Bradyrhizobium diazoefficiens: one gene and its partners. The protein of the gene in region 2 interacts with the protein of the main gene of each other region in a pairwise test. Links are inferred from orthologs where the notes say so. Each region holds a gene or a part of one and is shown on either strand. Other genes may lie near its edges.

Region 1 (3,476 bases), 7.3 Mb from region 2 along the record:
CTGGGCGAGCATCTGGACCGCGAAGTCGTAATCGGCCACCTTCGGCGGGATCGCGGTGTAGTCCATGATCCCGGCGCCGCCGAGAGCAGGATTCACCAGGATGCCGGTGCCGAGGGCGCCGACGATGCCGCCGATGCAGTGCACGCCGAACACGTCGAGCGAGTCATCGTAGCCGAGCGCGTTCTTCACGACGGTGCAGAAGAACAGGCAGACCACGCCGACCACGAGGCCGAGGACGATCGCGCCCATCACGCCGGCGAAGCCGGCGGCAGGCGTCACGGCCACGAGGCCCGCGACGGCGCCGGAGATGACGCCGAGCACCGACGGGTGACCCTTGATGATCCACTCCGCGAACATCCACGACAGCGCAGCGGCTGCGGTGGCGACGAAGGAGTTGGTCATGGCAAGCGCAGCGCCGCCGTTGGCTTCGAGGTTGGAGCCGGCGTTGAAGCCGAACCAGCCGACCCAGAGCAGCGAGGCGCCGATCATCGACATGGTCAGCGAGTGCGGGGCCATCAACTCCTTGCCGTAACCGACGCGCTTGCCGATCAGGAGAGCGCCGACGAGGCCTGCGATGCCGGCGTTGATGTGCACCACGGTGCCGCCTGCGAAGTCGATCGCGCCCGCCTTGAAGATCCAGCCGGCGTCGGCGTTGATCTCGTCGAGCTTGGCCTGGGCCGCGGTCTTTGCTGCTCCATCAGCCGCAGCGGCGAGCGCCTTGGCCGCATCCTGGATCGCGTCCGGGCCGGGCCAGTACCAGACCATGTGCGCGATCGGGAAGTAGATCAGCGTGACCCAGAGCGGGATGAACAGGGCGATCGCCGCGAACTTCATGCGCTCGGCAAAGGCGCCGACGATGAGGGCGGGCGTGATCGCCGCGAAGGTCATCTGGAAGCACATATAGATGAGCTCCGAGATGTTGGCGTCGACCGAGAAGGTCGCGGCCTTCGAATCGGTGGTGACGCCCATCATGAAGGCCTTGGAGAAGCCGCCGATGAAGTCGGAGCCGCCGGTGAAGGCGAGGCTGTAGCCGTACACGGCCCAGATCACGGTAACGACGCAGACGGTGTAGAATACCTGCATCAGGACCGAGAGCATGTTCTTGGAACGGACGAGGCCGCCATAGAACAGCGCGAGGCCGGGGATGGTCATCAACAGCACGAGCACTGTCGATGTCAGCATCCAGGCGTTGTCTCCCTTGTTGATCGTCGGCTCGGCATAGGCTGCGGTCGCAGCGAACAGGCCGACTGCGAGAGCCGCCAATCCCGCGCCATAGGGACGCTTGAACGTCATTATATTCACTCCTGATTGGTAAATGTTGAGCGCGAAATCAGAGGGCCGCGGCATCGGCCTCGCCGGTGCGGATGCGAACCGCATGGTCGAGGTTGATGACGAAGATCTTGCCGTCGCCGATCTGTCCGGTTTTCGCCGCGGACGTGATGGCATCGATGGTCTTGTCGACCTGCTCGGAGGCGATCGCGACCTCGATCTTGATCTTGGGCAGGAAGCTCACGGCATATTCGGCGCCGCGGTAGATTTCCGTGTGGCCTTTCTGGCGGCCATATCCCTTGACTTCCGTCACCGTGAGACCGTGAACGCCGATGGCGGTCAGGGCGTCGCGGACTTCTTCCAGCTTGAATGGCTTGATGATCGCCATAACAATTTTCATGGGTCCTATCCCCGCTTGGCCCGGTCCGGACATGGCCGGGCGTGTCTCGACTGGTTCGCCACGAGGGAGAAGTTCACTACGCGGGCACAGCCTCGACCCCTAGAATCAAATGCCGTGCCAGATCGGGCGCGTTGCCTAACGGATTATGAAAACGGGGGTTTTCGCCTTTGACGGGTGTTGTGCCGGAGTGTGCTAATACGTCGCGCTCAATCCATGATCAGGGCTGATGAAAAAGCAGGCATGACAGGCTGTCGACACAATTGATGCCCACACGCCGGGCAACCGAGAGGTATCGAACTACGGAGCGACGCGCTCGCGCGCTTCGAGCCCGGATTCGCGCCCGTGGGATACGCGCGCCGACCGAGACCGTCAGGCCGCGTCGCGCGCGGCAAACACCCGGTCGATCAGTCCCCATTCGACGCCTTGCTGCGCGGTCATGAAGTGGTCGCGGTCCAGGGTTCGTTCCACCTCCGCCTCGGAGCGCCGGCAATGTTGCGCGTAGAGCCGGATGATGCGTCGTTTGGTCTCCTGCATCTCGTTGGCGTGGATCAGGATGTCGGAGGCCTGGCCCTGGAAGCCGCCGAGCGGCTGATGCACGTGAAGGCTTGCATTGGGCAAAGCGGCGCGGTGACCGGGCTCGCCGGCCATCAGCAGGAACGAACCCATCGAGCGCGCGGTGCCCATGCACAGCGTATGAACCGGCGCCTTGATGAACTGCATTGTGTCGTACATCGCAAATCCGCTGGTGACCACGCCGCCATAGGAGTTGATGTAGAGGTTGATCGGTTTGTGGGGATTCTCGGCTTCGAGGAACAGCAGCTGCGCGCAGACCAGCCCGGACAGGGCGTCGTTGACCTCGCCGTTCAGGAAGATGATGCGTTCGCGCAGCAGCCTCGAATAGATGTCGAAGGATCGTTCGCCGCGCGCGGATTGTTCGACGACCATAGGGACGAGCTGAAGCATGTCGCGCATCGGCGACCTCCCATTTCTGTAGATGACAAATTCTTTTTTGCTAGGCCGCTGCGCGCATCAGGCAGCAATTGGTATTGGCCGGCTGCGGCAGTTTTACGCTGACGTCGCAGGCCTGCTGGATGATGCGGAAGCGCGTGCCGCCGTCCTCGTTCGGCTCGATCCGGAAGATAACGTGGCTCTCGCGAAACGGCGGTTCGGAATCGCGGATATGGTAGCGGACCTCTTCGCCCGGGATCGACGATTCCGGCTCGGCGCCTGCCAGGTCGCAATCGGGCAACCAGCGCTGACGCAATTCAGGGATGGTCACGGCACGCCAGACTTTTGGCGGCGGTGCATCGAAATCGAATTCGAGCACCAGCTTTGCATCGGGGCGATCAGGCTTCATGGCGTCGCTCATTGATCCAGGTCCTTATTGATCCAGGTCCTTTATTGGTCCATGTCCTTCAAGAGGTCGGCGAGTGCTGCCATGCGCTTCGGCCAATAGGCACGGTAGCGCGCGAGCCATGTCCCGATGGCGGCGATTCCGTCCGGATCGACTTCGTAATTCACAAAGCGGCCCTGCCGCTGTTCGCGCACGAGCCCTGCCGCGCGCAGCACCGAAAGATGCTGCGACATCGCCGGCTGGCTGATCTCCAATCCGTCGCGCAAGGCGCTGGCATTCAGGCTGCCGCCAGCGAGTTTCTCAAAGACCTTGCGGCGGGTCGGGTCGGCCAGCGCCTTGAAGATGTCGGCTTCGATCATGACGACACATAAGCACGTGCTTATGTGTTGCGCAAGCCCCGATTACTGAAGCGCCTCGCCGTGCTGGGTGATATCGAGGCCCTCCAGCTCCTGC
Region 2 (4,376 bases):
CCTCCTGACGGAATTTTCCGGCCGATGGTCTTTTCCCGTTGGTTGCAACGGTTGCCATCGCTGCCGAAGAGTGTGGAGGAAGGCACGGTGCCGCGCAAGGATCGCGGCGCTGCGCCGAACCGTCTCAGGCCAGGGAACACAGCGTCAGCTTTCGGGTGGACGGTAGCACATGCGGCATGGCACGTGCGATACGTGTTCCGATGCAATGGTGTCGCAATGGCCGCCCGATCAACCAATATGCCTGAACGCTTCGGTCTCGATCGTCTGATGACGCCGATCGGGATCGCGCTGCTGGTCACCGATGCCGAGGGCGCCTTGCGCGCGCTCGACTGGGAGGATTACGAGCATCGCATGCGCGAGCTGTTGCGCCTGCATTACGGGGCGGTGGATCTGCGTAAGCAGCCTGCGCCGGTGGCAATGCGGGCCGCGCTGTCGAACTATTTCGAAGGCGATCTCGGCCAGCTCTTGGCCATCGCGTGGCGCATCGCCGGCACGCCGTTCCAGCAGAAAGTCTGGACGGCGCTCGCGAACATCCCGGCCGGCACGACGATGAGCTACGGCGCGCTCGCCGCCAAGATCGAGATGCCCAAGGCCATTCGCGCCGTCGGCCACGCCAACGGCTCCAACCCGATCAGCGTGGTGCTGCCGTGCCATCGCCTGATCGGCGCGGATGGCTCGCTGGTGAAATATGGCGGCGGCCTTGAGCGCAAGCGCTGGCTGCTGCGGCATGAGGGGGTGGAGGTCTAAGGCCTTCACGCCGCCGGCGCGGCAACCGCCTTGTCGCCGGCCATCACATGGGTCAGCGCGCTCTTGATCGCGGCTTGCCGCGTCGGCGCGTTGATCTGTGCGCCCAGGAGATCGGTGACGTAGAACACGTCGCGGGCGCGCTCGCCGAAGGTCGCGACATGGGCCGAGGCGATGTTGAGATTGAGCTTCGAGATCGCGGTGGTCAATTCGTAGAGCAGGCCGGGGCGGTCGAGGCCAGACACCTCGATCACGGTGTAGCGGTCGGACCACTGGTTGTTGATGGTCACCTCCGGCTCGATCACGAACGGCCGCGCCTTGCTGCGCACGGCGCGCCGCGCCACCACTTCGGGCAGCCGCAGCTTGCCTTCGAGCACGTCCTCGATCATCTCGCCGATGCGGGTGGCGCGCCGGCCTTCGTCCTCGTCGCGGTCGTATTCCCTGGAGATCGAGATCGTGTCCAGCGCGCGCCCATCGGTCGTGGTGTAGATCTGGGCATCGACGATGTTGGCGCCGGCCGAGGCACAGGCGCCGGCAATGATCGACAGCAGCCAGGGATGATCGGCGGCGAAGATGGTGAGCTCGGTGACGCCGCGCACCTCGTCGAAGCCGACATTGATCGCGAGCTTGTGGCCGGCCTGTTCGCTGGAGCGGACGAAGCGGGCGTGACGGATTTTGCGCGCCAGCTCGACCTTGAGCCAGTAGGCCGGATAGTGCCGGCCGATATAGGCGTCGAGCTCGTCCTTCGGCCATTCGGCAAAGGCCATGCGGAACTCGGCATGCGCGGCAGCGAGGCGTTTTCCCCGATCGACTTCCGAGAAGCCGCCGGTCAGCACCGGCTCGGTCTCGTAATACAGCGAGCGCAGCAGCTGCGCCTTCCAGCCGTTCCACACGCCGGGACCGACGCCGCGGATGTCGGCGGTGGTGAGGATCGTGAGCAGCTTCATCTGCTCGACCGACTGCACCACGGCGGCGAAATTCTCGATGGTCTTGCGGTCGGAGAGGTCGCGCGACTGCGCGACCGTCGACATGGTGAGGTGCTCCTCGATCAGCCAGGCCACCAGCTCGGTGTCGGACGGGCTGAAGCCGAGCCGCGGACAGAGCCGGCGTGCGACCTTGGCCCCCGCGATCGAGTGGTCCTCGGGCCGGCCCTTGGCGACGTCGTGCAGCAGTGTCGCGATATAGATCACCGCGCGGTGCTCGGGGCGTGTCTTGCGCATCAGGTCGCTGGCGAGCGTGAACTCCTCGATGCCGCCGCGCTCGATGTCCTGGAGAAAGCCGATGCAGCGGATCAGATGCTCGTCGACGGTGTAGTGATGATACATGTTGAACTGCATCATCGAGACGATCTTGCCGAAGGCGCGGATGAAGTGGCCGAGCACGCCGGTCTCGTTCATCCGCCGCAGCACGATCTCGGCGTTGTCGGAGGTCAGGATCTCCATGAACAGCCGGTTGGCCTCGGGATTTTCGCGCATCTGCGCGTTGATCAGGCCGAGCGAGCGCGTCACGTCGCGCATCGCGTCCGGATGGAAGGCGAGGTTGTTCTTCTGCGCCAGGCGGAAGATGCGGATCAGATTGACCGGGTCGTGCTTGAAGACGTCAGGCGCGGCGACGTTGATGCGGTTGTTGTCGACGATGAAGTCGTCACTCTCGGGCACGCGCCGCTTCGCGGGCGTGGGGCGCAGCCGCGCCATCATCCGGCTCAAGACCGGCGCGGGCTTGGCCTGCTGGTCCTCGAGCTTGGCGCAGAGGATGGCGGTGAGGTTGCCGACTTCCTTGGCGACCAGGAAGTAGTGCTTCATGAAGCGCTCGACGTCCTGCATGCCGGGATGCGAGGTGTAGCCGAGCCGGACCGCGATCTCGCGCTGGAGATCGAACGACAGGCGCTCTTCGGCCCGACCACAGTGGAAATGCAGATTGCAGCGCACCGACCAGAGGAAATCGGCGCAGCGGCGGAAGCTGCGGTACTCCTGCGCGTCGAACACGCCGCGCTCGACCAGCTCGTCGGTGTCGCGCACGCGGTAGACGTATTTGGCGATCCAGAACAGCGTGTGCAGGTCGCGCAGGGCGCCCTTGCCGTCCTTGACGTTGGGCTCGACGAGATAGCGCGATTGGCCGCCGCGGCGGTGCCGCTCCTCGCGCTCGGCGAGCTTTGCGGTGACGAATTCGGACGCCGTGCCCTGCACCACGTCCTTGTCGAAGCGCGCGACCAGTTCGTCATAGAGCGGCTGGTCGCCGGTGAGGAAGCGCGTCTCCAGGATGGCAGTGCGGATGGTCATGTCGCCGCGCGCCTGGCGGATCGATTCGTCGACCGAGCGCGTGGCATGGCCGACCTTCAGCCCCATGTCCCAGAGGCAATAGAGAATGGCCTCAGCCACCTGCTCGCCCCAAGCGGTCTGCTTGTAAGGCAGGATGAACAAGAGATCGATGTCGGACTCGGGGGCCATCAGGCCGCGGCCATAGCCGCCGGTCGCCACCACCGCCATGCGCTCCGCCCCGGTCGGGATCGGCGAGCGATAGAGATGGCGGGTCGCGGCCGAATAGAGGATGCGGATGATCTCGTCCTGGACGTGGCACAGCCGCTCGGCGCAGCGGCGGCCGTGGCGGTCCTTCAGCAGGATCGCCTGCGCCGCCGCGCGCGCCGAGATCAGCTCGGCCTTGAGCAATTGCGCGACCGCCGTGCGGAACGCGTCCTCGCGTCCCTCATGCTTTTCGGCAAGCGCATCGACCGCGGCGGTGATCCGCGCGGTATCGAAGCGATCATCCACCTCTGGCCTGTGCTCAGTCGCGACGCTGTCCATGAATACCCGATATAAGAGGCGCAGAGCGCTGTCACGAAACTTTATTCATGCAGAGATACGTGCCGACCGGCCGTTTTGGAAGGGAGCGCCGGTCCCGGGATGCGTCTATAACGCACTGGATTTGATGTATTTTCAGGCGGTCGCGGCCGCGGTCATAGCAGCCCGTATCAATCATGGGCTGACAGCATCGGGACCGGCCTCTATACCGCTGCCAACCGAGCGAATTTTGGGGAGGAAACGAAAGATGGACGCCACCCAACTGCGCCAGATGCAGGCCCCGATCAAGGAGCGTTACAAGACCGATCCCAAGGCCGCGATGATCACGCTGAAGGCCAAGGGCTCGACCGACAGCGACGGCATCGCCTGCAAGGTCGAGACCGGCCGCGCCATCGCAATGGCCGGCCTGCATCCGGCCACCGGCGGCTCCGGCCTCGAGCTCTGCTCCGGCGACATGCTGCTGGAAGCGCTGGTCGCCTGCGCCGGCGTCACGCTGAAATCGGTTGCGACCGCGATCGAGGTGCCGCTAAAAACCGGCAACGTCTATGCCGAGGGCGATCTCGATTTCCGCGGCACGCTCGGCATCGACAAGGAGACCCCGGTCGGCTTCGCCGAGATCCGCCTGCGCTTCGAGGTCGACACCGACGCGCCGCAGGACAAGCTCGATCTGCTGCTGAAGCTCACCGAGCGCTATTGCGTGGTCTACCAGACCATCAAGAACGGCCCGAAGATTTCGGTCTCGATGCAGCGGATGTGAACTTGCTTACCCTCCCCTGGAGGGGAGGGTCGATCGCGCTCAGCGCGAGCGGGGTGGGGTGGGGTGACGGTCTCTCC
Region 3 (3,394 bases), 3.8 Mb from region 2 along the record:
CCATCGCCGGACCCGGATCGATCTTGTTCTTGATGCCGTCCAGGCCCGCCATCAGCATCGCAGCGAAGCCGAGATAGGGATTGGCCATCGGATCTGGGAAGCGCACCTCGACGCGCTTGGCCTTCGGCGAAGCGGTGTAGGGGATGCGGCAGGAGGCCGAGCGGTTGCGCGCGGAATAGGCGAGCAGCACGGGGGCCTCATAGCCCGGGACCAGACGCTTGTAGGAGTTGGTCGACGGGTTGGTGAAGGCGTTGATCGCCTTGGCGTGCCTGATGATGCCGCCGATATAGTGCAGGCAGGTCTCCGACAGGTCGGCATATTTGTTGCCGGCGAACACCGGTTTGCCGTCCTTCCAGATCGACTGGTGCACGTGCATGCCCGAACCGTTGTCGCCATAGACCGGCTTCGGCATGAAGGTGGCTGTCTTGCCGTAGATGTGCGCGACCTGGTGGATGCAGTATTTGTAGATCTGCATGTGATCGGCCATCAGCGTCAGCGTGTCGAACTTCATGCCGAGCTCGTGCTGGGCGGAGGCGACTTCGTGATGGTGCTTCTCGACCTTGACGCCCATCTTGGCCATGGCGCCCAGCATTTCCGAGCGCATGTCCTGCACCGAATCCTGCGGCGGCACCGGGAAGTAGCCGCCCTTGGTGCGGACGCGATGGCCGAGATTGCCGCCTTCATATTCCGTGTCGGAGTTGATCGGCAGTTCCGAGGAGTCGAGCCGGAAGCCGGTGTTGTAGGGGTTGGCCGAATAGCGCACGTCGTCGAACACGAAGAACTCGGCCTCGGGGCCGACGAACACGCTGTCGCCGACGCCCATCGACTTCACCATGGCCTCGGCCTTCTTGGCGATGCCGCGGGGATCGCGGTTGTAGGGCTCGCCGGTGGTCGGCTCGAGCACGTCGCAGGTGATCACCATCGTGGTCTCGGCGAAGAACGGATCGATCGTCGCGGTCACCGGATCGGGCATCAGGCACATGTCGGATTCGTTGATCGCCTTCCAGCCGGCGATCGAGGAACCGTCGAACATCGTCCCTTCGGCGAAAATGTCCTCATCGATCATGCTGACGTCGAACGTCACGTGCTGCCACTTGCCGCGCGGATCGGTGAAGCGCAGGTCGACGTATTTGACGTCGTTGTCCTTGATCGATTTCAGGACGTCTTTGGCGGTCTTCATGCATACCCCTTTTGGCTCTGCGGGTCGGTTTCCAGGTGAGCAGATTCGTTGTCGCTTGCGGCGAGTTGGCGCAACCGCACAAACGAAATCAGGCCGCCGAAGCAGCCTATTTTCTTTCAGAGTGTCGCAAAATGCGGGATAGCACCCGGCTCAGATAGCGTCCAGCCCGGATTCGCCGGTCCGGATGCGGATCGCCTCTTCGATGTTGGAGACGAAGATTTTGCCGTCGCCGATGCGGCCGGTCTGCGCGGCGCGGCGGATCGCGTCGATGGCGCGCTCGACCAGATCGTCGCCGATCACGATCTCGATCTTCACCTTGGGCAGGAAGTCGACGATGTATTCTGCGCCCCGGTAAAGCTCGGCGTGACCCTTCTGCCGGCCGAAGCCCTTGGCCTCGGTGACGGTGATGCCTTGGAGGCCGACTTCCTGAAGCGCTTCCTTCACCTCGTCGAGCTTGAATGGCTTGATGATGGCTTCGATTTTCTTCACTGCGCGCCTCCCGGCCTTTCGATCAAATAGCAACGTCTTCGTCAGGATGCGCTTTTCTCACGCACGATCGTGTCTTCGCTATGCCGGAATTCCTGACCACTCCGGCAACAACGGCCGGCCACACCCTGATAAAAGCCAGTGAGCACGACAAACCGAAGCGGCTTCCTCGAAAGCAGGGTCTATGCCAAGTTGCAAATGCCCTGATTATTGAAGCGTTATCAGCCTTTTAACGAGCATCTCTGATAGGTGGCGCCGACCGGTCCAAAATACCGAAGACTACGAAATAGGCAAACGGTTCAATATGTGTGCAGTTCGTCGTTTCATCGGGTGGGCCGGCATGGAACGTGCCTGTTGAAAAGGCGTTTGGACCAGGGAAGTGGCATGGAAATTCTGACCAACGCCGAAATGCAGCGCGCTGACCAGCTCAGCATCGCGGCCGGCACGCCCGGCTTCAAGCTGATGCTGAGCGCCGGCCAGGCCGTCGCCGAAGCCGCCAATGCGCTGGTGGAGGAGGGGCCGATCCTGATCGTCGCCGGCCCCGGCAACAATGGTGGCGACGGTTTTGTCGCAGCCGCCGAGCTCGCCGCGCAGGGGCGCGAGGTCTCGGTCATCCTGATGTGCGAGCGCGACCAGCTGCAGGGCGACGCGGCCTCCGCCGCGCGCGGCTGGAAGCATCCAGTGCTGCCGTTCAATCCGCAGGCGATCGGACGACCGGCGCTGATCATCGATGCGCTGTTCGGCGCCGGCCTCAGCCGTCCCGTCGAGGGCGAGGCGCGCGAAATGATCGAGGCGATCAACGCCAACGGTGCCGTGGTGCTTGCGGTCGACTTGCCGAGCGGCATCAACGGCACCAGCGCCGCCGTGCTCGGCGCGGCGGTGAACGCCGCCGAGACCGTCACCTTCTTCCGCAAGAAGCCGGCGCATCTCTTGCTGCCTGGCCGGATGCATTGCGGCCGCGTGAGCGTCGCCGACATCGGCATCGAGGCGTCGGTGCTGGGCGAGATCAGGCCGCAGACCTTCGAGAACGATCCGGCCGTCTGGGGTGCAGCCTTTCCGGTGCCGCGCATCGACGGCCACAAATACGCGCGGGGTCATGTGCTGGCGGTCTCGGGCGATGCGGCTGCGACGGGGGCTGCGCGGCTCGCCGCGCGCGGCGCGCTGCGGGCCGGCGCGGGCCTCGTGACGCTAGCAACGCCGCGCGATGCGCTCGCGATCAATGCCAGCGCGCTGACCGCGGTGATGGTTCGCCCTGTCGACACCGTTTTCGAATTTGGCCAGCTGCTCGAAGACAAACGCTACGACACCTGCATGATCGGCCCTGGCGCGGGCATTGGCGATCGTACCTGCGATCTCGTCCATACCGCGCTGAGCGCGCAGCGGCATCTGGTGCTGGACGCCGACGCGCTGACGAGTTTTGCCGCCAATCCCGAGCGGCTGTTCGAGTCGATCAAGACCTCGCAGGACAATGCGGTGGTGCTGACGCCGCACGAGGGCGAGTTTCCGCGCCTGTTCTCCGACCTCAGCAACAAACATCCGGGCCGCTCGAAGCTCGAGCGCGTCCGCGTCGCCGCCGAACGCTCCGGTGCGGTCGTGCTGCTGAAGGGGCCGGACACGACGATCGGCGCCCCCGATGGCCGCGCCACCATCGCCGCCAACGCGCCGCCCTGGCTCGCCACCGCCGGCGCCGGCGACGTGCTCTCCGGCATCATTGCCGGGCTTTTGGCG

The links. Proteins that work in one complex are often made in the same cells at the same time.
Region 1: the proteins of JJB99_RS35625 (region 2) and JJB99_RS01520 interact in binary tests that used the Escherichia coli proteins (3 or more experiments, as listed by UniProt). The link is inferred for Bradyrhizobium diazoefficiens from one-to-one orthologs.
Region 3: the proteins of JJB99_RS35625 (region 2) and JJB99_RS18010 interact in binary tests that used the Escherichia coli proteins (3 or more experiments, as listed by UniProt). The link is inferred for Bradyrhizobium diazoefficiens from one-to-one orthologs.

What each region holds. Positions count from the first base shown.
Region 1 is NZ_CP067100.1:332,479-335,954, forward strand. The notes cover bases 1-2,948. They hold JJB99_RS01520 (P-II family nitrogen regulator), read right to left. Parts: upstream 1,670-2,948; coding sequence 1,331-1,669; downstream 1-1,330. Other genes in these bases: JJB99_RS01515 (ammonium transporter), read right to left, coding at 1-1,293; JJB99_RS01525 (ATP-dependent Clp protease proteolytic subunit), read right to left, coding at 2,039-2,641; JJB99_RS01530 (SRPBCC family protein), read right to left, coding at 2,682-2,948. Also shown: more of JJB99_RS01530, read right to left, coding at 2,949-3,038; JJB99_RS01535 (ArsR/SmtB family transcription factor), read right to left, coding at 3,068-3,382; JJB99_RS01540 (ammonium transporter), read right to left, coding at 3,425-3,476. UniProt on the Escherichia coli protein: Involved in the regulation of nitrogen metabolism. Regulates the activity of its targets by protein-protein interaction in response to the nitrogen status of the cell.
Region 2 is NZ_CP067100.1:7,590,285-7,594,660, reverse strand. Bases 553-3,872 are described here. They hold JJB99_RS35625 ([protein-PII] uridylyltransferase), read right to left. Parts: upstream 3,546-3,872; coding sequence 753-3,545; downstream 553-752. Other genes in these bases: JJB99_RS35620 (OsmC family protein), read left to right, coding at 3,790-3,872; JJB99_RS35630 (methylated-DNA--[protein]-cysteine S-methyltransferase), read left to right, coding at 553-747. Outside these bases: more of JJB99_RS35630, read left to right, coding at 217-552; more of JJB99_RS35620, read left to right, coding at 3,873-4,299.
Region 3 is NZ_CP067100.1:3,795,957-3,799,350, forward strand. What follows is about bases 1-2,866. They hold JJB99_RS18010 (P-II family nitrogen regulator), read right to left. Parts: upstream 1,670-2,866; coding sequence 1,331-1,669; downstream 1-1,330. Other genes in these bases: glnA (type I glutamate--ammonia ligase), read right to left, coding at 1-1,180; JJB99_RS18015 (NAD(P)H-hydrate dehydratase), read left to right, coding at 2,051-2,866. Also shown: more of JJB99_RS18015, read left to right, coding at 2,867-3,394. UniProt on the Escherichia coli protein: P-II indirectly controls the transcription of the glutamine synthetase gene (glnA). P-II prevents NR-II-catalyzed conversion of NR-I to NR-I-phosphate, the transcriptional activator of GlnA. When P-II is uridylylated to P-II-UMP, these events are reversed.